DNA from 3 places in the Pelorhabdus sp. sgz311001 genome. Region 2 is predicted to be linked to each of the others. Evidence: riboswitches for the same ligand, from Rfam matches in the RefSeq annotation. Region 2 holds a riboswitch; each other region holds the start of a gene.
What was found. Region 2 has a riboswitch for cyclic di-GMP ahead of AC0MXB_RS15455 (putative bifunctional diguanylate cyclase/phosphodiesterase). Riboswitches for the same ligand answer to the same signal wherever they lie in the genome.

Region 1 (3,073 bases), on a different contig from region 2:
ATTTCCTGTCCGTCAATCCCTTTTTCATTTGCTAATGTAACCATACCAAGAAAATACGTCGCCTGAATAACACCAGGCAAATCTTTACCAGGAATATGAAGTTCTTTAGGCAAAGCAGTTCCTGTCCCCATAAACACAGCATCATAACCGTCAGCAAAAAGCTCATCAACGGTTTTATCAGGACCGATTAAAATTCCTGTTTCAAATGAAACGCCCAATCTTTCAATTCGAGCAATTTCACGACGAACAACTTCTTTATTTAAACGGAATTCAGGAATTCCATACATCAAAACACCGCCAGGCTCTTTCTGCCCTTCAAAAACAGTTACAGTAAAACCTAGCTTCGCCAAATCACCTGCTACGGTTAATCCGGCAGGACCCGAACCAATTACGGCAACCTTCCCTTTATGAACGATTTTTTTATGAATTGGACTAATATCCATTTCTGCATCAAAATCAGCAATAAAACGTTCTAGTTTGCCAATCTTAATACCTGCGTTCTTTTTATTTAATATACAGGCAGCTTCGCACTGTTTTTCATGAGGACATACCCGCCCACATACAGCAGGAAGATTACTGCGTCTGGCAATCACTTCACTAGCAGCGCCAATATTCCCTTTAGCAAGTTCTGCGATAAAACTAGGAATTTCATTCTCAATCGGACAGCCTGTACGACAAAACGGTTTTGCACAATTAAGACAACGTTTTGCTTCCGCAATTGCCTCTTTCGTCGTAAAACCGGCGTCAATTTCATGAAAATCTAACGACTGTTCTTCAAAATTACTTTTTTGATCAATAAGCAATCCAATCCCCTCCACATCCATAAGCTTCTGCACTTCTATATTTTCTCGCTTGCAGTAAGCAAAAACCTTTGGATAACGAACAATATCCTCTAGTCTTAACAAAAGAATCGAATTTCCTATAGATAAAATTCGATTTTTTCTTATTGCTATCATACACTAAACATATAAAAATTTCTAGAATAATTAAATGGAGCGGCGGATTCTAAAAAAAAGACTACCGCACCAAGGAAAAACTCTAGCTTATCTTGTGATTTGTTTACGCACCCCTCACAACATAGGCTCGAAATCTTTCTTATATGCGGTAGCCCTTTACTATTTTCTAGAATACAAATGCTCTTATTGCTGCATTGCCAGCAAAGCCTCGTATTTTTTAATTTGAACCTGCATCTCACCATATTCACGACGTAAGCGAATATATTCTTTCGCAAGCCCGTCCTTTTCATCTTGTTCTTTTTTTTGCACTTTAAACTGATCGCTAATTTGGCATAGTAAAGCCAGAAAATCGTCCATTTCAACCGCCTTCGGTAAGAAAAAAGAAATTCCGCTAAGTGCTGCTTTCAGCAACAGCTGTGGTTCGATCATGCTATTAACAGCTAAAATAGATTGCTTCGTCGACACAGCACGAAGCTTTTGCGTAAAGTCAAACCCGTCAAAATCTCCCGAAAAATCCACTATAACCAAACTATATTCATCAGACTGTTGGCGATATGCACTTATTGCCGCAGCGACGTCCTCAAAAACATCGCAACAAAAATCTTTTTTTTTGCACTGCTCCTGCAATCGTTGCAGCCAAAGTTCGTCTTGGGTAACAAATAATAATTTCAACGCCATCCTCCTGCTCTTTGAAAAATAAAAAAACTGCCTGTTCATTCCGCTCTTACTTTGCGTGAATACAACCTGGCAGTCTTCGATATAAAATCATTAGACCCATGGCTTTGCGTCCCATCCTTTCAGAAGGTTTGCCAATCAGTAGAGCTTGTAAAGTTCTACTTATTTATTTTGTTTAATTATACTATACCGTAAAACAAAAGCGGAAACAAGTAGAAATGTGACAATATTTGTTGCTTAGCTCTTTTGTTTACAAACATTTATAAATAAACTACAATTAAACTAATGTCAAAAATTTATTTTAATTGTCTATCTAGGGAGAGACACATATGCTATTTAAAAATTTTCAATATAATCTACTAAAGGCAATCAGTGCTTTCGTCTGCCTTCTACCTTATTCGCTTGTCTGCCATATTGGACGAAGTCTAGGTTACCTCTTCTATCTTGTCGGTGCGCGCCAACGACGCCGTGCCATCAGTCAAAGCATGGATTGTCTGCAAATTTCATTGTCCGAGGCGAAACAAATCGTCCATACAGTTTTTGGTAATTTAGGACAAACCTTGATGGAAGTTCTCTATACGCCTGCCCTTACTCCAGAAAAAATCAAAAAACATATTGCGATTGAAGGTCTGGAGCATTTAAGGGGGGCCATTGAACAAGGACGCGGCGTGGTACTTCTTACCGCCCATATAGGTAATTGGGAGTGGCTCGGCGCAGTCCTAGCTAACACAGGACTGCCGATTACAACGATCGCCAAACCACAACCAAATCCTCACTATACGCGATTACTCAATGAATATCGCGAAAAAATGGGGCTGGAAGTATTTAATCGTAGTGGCGCCGAGCTTGTAAAAGCGGCACGAGCCTTAAAAAAGGGAAAAGCCCTAGGGTTTTTAGCAGATGAAGACGGTGGTGTTGACGGCATTTTTGTTGACTTTTTTAATCGAAAATCAGCCACGCCAGCAGGTCCGGCAGTATTTGCCCGCAAGTTCGGTTCTATTATTGTGCCGGCCTTTATTTTTCATCGTCCTGAGGGAGGCCATCAAATTGTTATCAAACCAGCTTTTCCTTATGAACGATACGATGATGAAACACAAGAACTTTATGAAAACACTGCAAAAATGACGCAAGCGATTGAAGAAGCGATTCGTAACCATCCATCAGACTGGATTTGGTTTCGCAAACGCTGGAATACAAAATATCCCAAACAATAAATTTAGGGCTGTCTTTAAGGAAGTACAAAAGATTTTGTAACTTCCTAGAGACAGCCTTTTTTAATGAAATAGCAAATTAAGTCAAAAAGATTTAATCTCCTCCTTTCAAAAGGAAGGATTTTCCTTTTGAGGAACGAATAGGTATTTATAGGGTGCAAGTGAAATTTTGTACAATCATTAGAAACTACGAATGATAGAGGTGCTGAACTTTGAAAAATGGCGATCTCA
Region 2 (3,073 bases):
CCGCTCAAGCTGTGAAGGAAAGTGCTGCGGCGGAAAATCGTGAGGTCCCCAAACTTTTAGCTGTTACTATATTAACAAGTATGGACGAGGTAGCTTTGAAGCAAGTGGGCTGCCCGCTTGCGATTGGTGAAGAAGTTTTAACGTTAGCTAAGCTAGCTAAATCGGCGGGGATGGACGGCGTTGTCGCTTCGCCTCATGAAGCCGCGATGATTCGAAAAGCCTGCGGCGACGACTTCTTGATCGTCACGCCGGGAATTCGACCAGCCGGAGCAGCATTGCAAGATCAAAGTCGCGCCAGTACGCCAGCAGCGGCTCTTACGGCAGGGGCAACGCATTTAGTTATTGGGCGGCCTATTACGCAGGCGGCCGACAAGAACTTGGCCGTAGAAAAAATACTAGCAGAAATGGAGACGGTATGATGACTGAAGCAGAAGTAAAAGAGTTATTTATACAAACTGGGGCGATTTTAGAAGGCCATTTTCTATTGACCTCTGGCCGTCATAGTATGATGTATGTTGAGAAATTTCAGGTACTGCAGCAGCCGAAACATACCGAAACGTTATGCAAAGCTTTAGCTGAAAAATTTCGTGATGCTAAGATTGACGTAGTTATCGGACCGATGACTGGCGGTATTCTTTTGGCTCATGAAGTGGCTAAAGAGCTTGGTACAAGAGCGCTCTTTACGGAAAGGGAAAACGGCAAAATGGCACTGCGGCGCGGTTTTTACGTCGATCCCGGTGAACGCGTTCTCGTCGTGGAAGATATCGTTACAACAGGTGGCTCGGTGCAGGAAGTGATTGACACAATTAAACCAACAGGCGGAATTATTGCTGGGGTGGGGATTCTTGTGGATCGCAGCGGTGGTAAAGCTTCCTTTGAAGCGCCGACTGAGGCGTTGTTGCATCTTGATGTGGCGTCTTTTGCACCAGAAGAATGTCCCGCTTGCAAAGCCGGAACTCCTATTACCAAACGGGGCAGTCGGAAAATTTAAGTAAACTATTTAAGAAGTCCTGAATTGACAGTTATTAGCATGTTATGATATAAATAAAGATAATGAATATGGCAAACTTATCGAAAGATAAGGACGCAAAGCTATGGGTCTAAAGACAGGATGTCTATGATTGCCAGGTTGCTCCCTGTATAGATAGACCAGGTGTCAGGCCTGGTCTTTTATTTTTTTGAGAGCGCGAGGTAGGAGGATTTTTTGTGAAGAAAAATGATTCTGAGTCGGTAGGAAAGGCGCAAGAAAAGATTTTGTTTGCCGAAATAGAAGCGCAGATTCAAAAATATCAGGTTCTCGCAGAAAAGACAGGAGATATTATTTTATTTATAGCTTTAGAAGGGCAAATTCTAGCAGGTAATGATGCTGCGCTTCGTGTCTATGGCTACTCAGCGGAAGAACTCACAGCTTTAACGATTTTTGATGTGCGGGAAGACGGTACGGAAGCAGCTCTAATTTTAGAACAGATGAAATTAGCCGGAGCCGCCGGCGTTTGTTTTGAAGCAAAGCATAAGCGGAAAAATGGTACGGTTTTTTACGTGCAGGTTCAATCGCAACGAAGCATTGTAGCTGGGGTGCCTGTTTTATTGAGTATTATCCGTGATATTAGTCATCGCAAGCAGATGGAAGAAAGACTATGGCATTTGGCCCACTATGATTATCTTACAGATATTCCAAACCGCTACTATTTAGAAGAACATTTGAAAAAGACAGGCACAAATGGTTGTGTGGCGCAAAAAAGCGCGTTACTGCTACTTGATTTTGATAATTTTAATCTTGTCAATAATTCGTATGGCCATAAGGCGGGTGACCGTTTATTGCAACAGGCTGTAAAATTATTGAAGCGCAACCTGCGTAAAGGTGATTTTTTAGCCCGTTTAGGCGGCGATGAGTTTTTAATTTTTCTGTATGAGACTACCTTGGAAAAGGCGAACTGCATGGCTACAAGGCTCTTAAAAACATTAGAAAAAGAAAACTTTTATGTCGATGCCAGCAAAATTCCTCTTCGCGTTACGGCAAGTATTGGTATTGTCTATATTGATGAAGCGGTTGAAGTAAAACGTATTTTTTCTTATGTAGATGCCGCGGTTCATCAGGCTAAGGAAGCCGGAAAAAACCGGGTTATGCTTATCAGTGATATTGATGACCGTCGTCGTATTTTTGAAATGAATCGCAAAGTGGCTTTAATTTATCAGGCATTACGACGTGATCAGTTTAAACTAGTGTTTCAGCCTATTTATCAGTCAGGCAAGGGCATTATTCATTATGAGGCGCTGATCCGGCTAATAGATGGTGACCATATTATTTCACCAGTTGACTTTATTCCTGTGGCGGAAAAGAGTGGTCTCATAGCCTCTATTGATCGCTGGGTGATATCGAAAACACTTTCGGTACTTGAAAATCAGCCGCAGTTAAGAATTTTTGTGAACTTATCAGGTTTTACCCTGAGTGATGAAGGGCTCTTAAGCTGGATTGAACGCTCTATACTAGAAAGCGGCATAGAGCCAAATCGACTTGGTTTTGAGATTACAGAAAGTGCGACAATCAAGGATTTATCAATAGTAGAAAAATGGATTAATGGTTTAAAGAAGCTCGGCTGTCATTTTGCTCTAGATGATTTTGGTGTCGGTTTCTCTTCTTTTTCTCACTTAGGAAAGCTGCCAGTTGACTATTTGAAAATTGATGGATCCTTTGTAAGAAACCTAGAGAATAATCCCAAGCAACAGGCTCTTGTACAAGCGATGAATGCGGTAGCCCATACGTTGGGAAAGAAAACGATTGCTGAGTTTGTCGAAAATGATGCCATTTGGCATATTTTAAAGAAATTAGAAGTTGATTGTGGGCAAGGTTATTATTTAGGGAGACCTGCATCTTTAGAGGAAGTTCTTGTCTCCAAGCAGTTTTGTCAAAGCTGCTGCTAAGGTAAATGCGAGAAGAAAAAGTACTAGTAAAAAGTTCTTGCCAAAGTATATATAATATGTTATTATATAAAAGCTGGTTCGGCCCGGTAGTTTAGTTGGTTAGAATGCCGCCCTGTCACGGCGGAGGTCGTGGGTTCAAGTCCCATCCGGG
Region 3 (3,073 bases), on a different contig from region 2:
TCATATTCTGTCCACCTTTAAAGGTCAAATCCATTTCTGTATTTATTGTACACTTGCCCCTCAAAATATTCAATGGATGCAAAAAGAGACCTGTCAAATCGACAAGTCTCTCTTATAATCTTTCTAAACTATTATATTAAAGATGAAATTTAGCAACAACATCTTGCAATTCCATAGCCATTTGCGCCAAAGTTTGGCTGGCTGAAGCAATCTCTTCCATCGAAGCCGACTGTTCTTGCGTCGCTGCTGAAATTGACTGAGTATCACAAGCCGTCGACGATGCAACGCCTCTGATGGCTTCTACAGAATTGACAACGTCATCACTGGCAGTCATCAGATTTTGCGCAGCCGAATTAATCGAACCAATTTGTCCCGTCAAGTCAAGAACCATGCGTTCAATAAACTGAAAACGCTCACCTGTTGTAGCAATAACTTGAGCCCCTCTAGATACTTCATCAGTTTCCCGATCCATAACGGTAACGGCTTCAGCTGTTTCGGATTGAATATCATGAATAATTCCCGTAATTTTCTCTGCTGCTTCATGGGACTGTTCAGCCAGCTTACGAACTTCTTCCGCTACAACGGCAAAGCCGCGTCCTTGCTCACCAGCCCGCGCCGCCTCAATAGCCGCATTGAGCGCCAGTAAATTCGTCTGACTGGCAATCCCGCTGATCATCGTAACAAATTCACCAATCTGCTGAGAACGTTCACCAAGACGGCGTACTACTTTTGCTGATGATACCACAGAATCTTGAATCAAATTCATTTGTTGCGTAGCTTGTGTTACGGCTTCGCCGCCCACGCTAGCAGCTTGTGCTGTTTCTTCGGATTTTTTGGTCACTTCCTGGGCATGTGATGTAATCTGATGAATCTCCTGCGACATAGCTTCCACTACACTGGCTGCTTTATCAATTTCTGTCGATTGATTGGTAGCGCCACCAGCCACACAGGTAACAGTTTCGGCCACTTGTGTCGCGGCCTGAGCTGACTGATTCGAGCTCGCTGTCAGCTCTTCACTAGCAGCAGCCACTTGTTGCGCTGACTTAGCTACACTTCCAACTAACTTCCGCAGATTTTCGCGCATATGCGAAAAAGAGCGGATCATATCAGCGATTTCATCATTGGCTTGATAAGAAATATTATGTACGCCCAAATCCCCATCGGCAATGCGCTGCGCCGCCTGCGACACATCATTGAGCGGCCGAGAGATTCGTCTAGCCAAATACCAGGCTAGTAAGGCGCCGATCACAAGAATAATTCCGTCAAGAATAAATAAGAGAGACTGAATCTTTGTTACATCGGCTTGAGTTTCCTGTCTTCTCAGCTCCATACGATCTTCTAAAAACTTAACAGTGTCTTCCATATTCTTATCGGCGGCAATAATCTTGGCGCCAGAAGCCGCAACCGCTTTCACCGCTTCCGCCTGGCCTTGGGTCTTTCGAAGGGTAAGTCCTTGCTCGGCAATTTTATCGTAATCAGCTAAAGAGGCTTTCAATTCGGCCACTTTCTGTTTGCCTTCAGGCGTAATCAACTTTCCCTCTAAGTCCGACAAAACAGTTGCTGTTTTCTTCTTTGATGCTTCATAACGATCAACATACTGTGGATCCGCTGACAAAATAAAGCCTCTGACTTCAGCCGACTGAGTACTCAGTTCGCGACTTAATTCTTTAATATCAACGACTAAAGGAACACTGCGTTTTAATAAGCCTTCATAATCTTCCTGCACCTTTTGAATTTGGAAATAGGTATAAATATTTAGACCCGTAAAAGCCAACACAATAAGAACACATACCAAGATAATTTGTTTACCAATTGTTACACGCATAATCGTCCCGCCTTTGTGCTTGATAAGTCCCGCTAGACCCTCAAATCAAAACTAACAACTAACCTCCCTTCCTGCGGCGTGCAGCTTTTTCGCTGCTATCTTTACCGTTCATCAACTACCTCATTTGTTAAGTATTGCAAACATAGCAAAAAATTCGACGCAGTGCTTTTCGGCGCCCCGGCGAATTCCCGCAAAAATCAAGCAACCTGGCTGTCTTAGAATATATACTTTCCTTAGACCCAATAGCTTTGCGTCCTTGTCTTTCGACAAGTTTGCTATATATTTCTATTTTACAATAATTAACGCCATAAGGCATTATAAAAACAAACAAAACTGTCGAATTCTATTCTGTACTGAAAGAAAAAAAATGTCAAGATAATTCTAAAAAATTCATTTCCTCTCATATTGTTTATCGCGAATATTAATCCCATACTCTTTGACTTTACGATAGAAGGTTGCAATGCTAATGCCTAGGGCTTGACATATAGCAAGTTTTCCCGCTGTAGAAACGCCAAAACGCGCCAAAGCTGCTAACAGCGCTTGATGTTCTAGTTCAGCAAAAGACACGATCGGTTTTGCCTTTTCTCTATCCGGTTCCCGATTAGACCCAAATTGTAAAGCAATCAGCTTCTGACTAAATATCTCGGCAAGCCACTGGCCAAAGCGTATTAATTTAACTTCTTGCCCTAAAAGTAGACTCCGCTGCTCCTGGTTGACAGCAAGTAAAATAAGCGTACCATAAACTCGGTTTTCTACTTGAATGGGAATACAAATTTCAGCAGCATCGGGACAACGTCCCCGCCGCGCACACGAACGGCACAAATCATGCAGTCTAGGATTGACTACTAAGAGAGGCTCTCGCAGCTTCATGCAGTAAGCTGATAAAGTCCCCTCCCCTACATACATTCCTCTTTCCTCACGATAAATTCCTGTTCCAACAATCACTTTCAAGTTGCAATCTACGACAACAGCTTCAAGGCTAAGAATATCTGCGACCATAATGACTGTATCCTGCAAAAACGATTCAATATCTGTTAGCGTTCCCATGTTTAGACGCCTCCTTTACTCAGTCTGTTTAAAAAAGAACAAAAAGCTCCCGGATTTCTCCGAGAGCTTCTTTGCTCTAATCATTTATTAAAATTTGCTTTACAATTTAAACCGTTGAATTTCCTGTTCTAAGGCTTTCGCCAAATCAGACAGACTCCGGCTAGCCGCCGCTACTTCTTCCATCGAAGCAGATTGCTCTTC

Region 1: it holds a riboswitch for cyclic di-GMP, as region 2 does, so the genes downstream of both, AC0MXB_RS01495 (response regulator) here and AC0MXB_RS15455 (putative bifunctional diguanylate cyclase/phosphodiesterase) in region 2, are expected to answer to the same signal.
Region 3: it holds a riboswitch for cyclic di-GMP, as region 2 does, so the genes downstream of both, AC0MXB_RS10035 (methyl-accepting chemotaxis protein) here and AC0MXB_RS15455 (putative bifunctional diguanylate cyclase/phosphodiesterase) in region 2, are expected to answer to the same signal.

Annotation. Positions count from the first base shown of each region.
Region 1 covers NZ_JBVXUT010000001.1:285,388-288,460, reverse strand. Annotated here, with positions in the region: gene AC0MXB_RS01500 (NAD(P)-dependent oxidoreductase) at 1-803, opposite strand, end outside; gene AC0MXB_RS01495 (response regulator) at 1,140-1,628, opposite strand; cyclic di-GMP riboswitch class I at 1,692-1,777, opposite strand; gene AC0MXB_RS01490 (lysophospholipid acyltransferase family protein) at 1,961-2,845, shown strand; gene AC0MXB_RS01485 (ATP-binding protein) at 3,055-3,073, shown strand, end outside.
Region 2 covers NZ_JBVXUT010000006.1:134,665-137,737, reverse strand. Annotated here, with positions in the region: gene pyrF (orotidine-5'-phosphate decarboxylase) at 1-419, shown strand, start outside; gene pyrE (orotate phosphoribosyltransferase) at 419-991, shown strand; cyclic di-GMP riboswitch class I at 1,052-1,137, shown strand; gene AC0MXB_RS15455 (putative bifunctional diguanylate cyclase/phosphodiesterase) at 1,207-2,922, shown strand; tRNA gene AC0MXB_RS15450 (tRNA-Asp) at 3,003-3,073, shown strand, end outside.
Region 3 covers NZ_JBVXUT010000003.1:275,572-278,644, forward strand. Annotated here, with positions in the region: gene AC0MXB_RS10030 (isochorismate synthase) at 1-4, opposite strand, end outside; gene AC0MXB_RS10035 (methyl-accepting chemotaxis protein) at 137-1,825, opposite strand; cyclic di-GMP riboswitch class I at 2,023-2,112, opposite strand; gene AC0MXB_RS10040 (hypothetical protein) at 2,216-2,872, opposite strand; gene AC0MXB_RS10045 (methyl-accepting chemotaxis protein) at 2,972-3,073, opposite strand, start outside.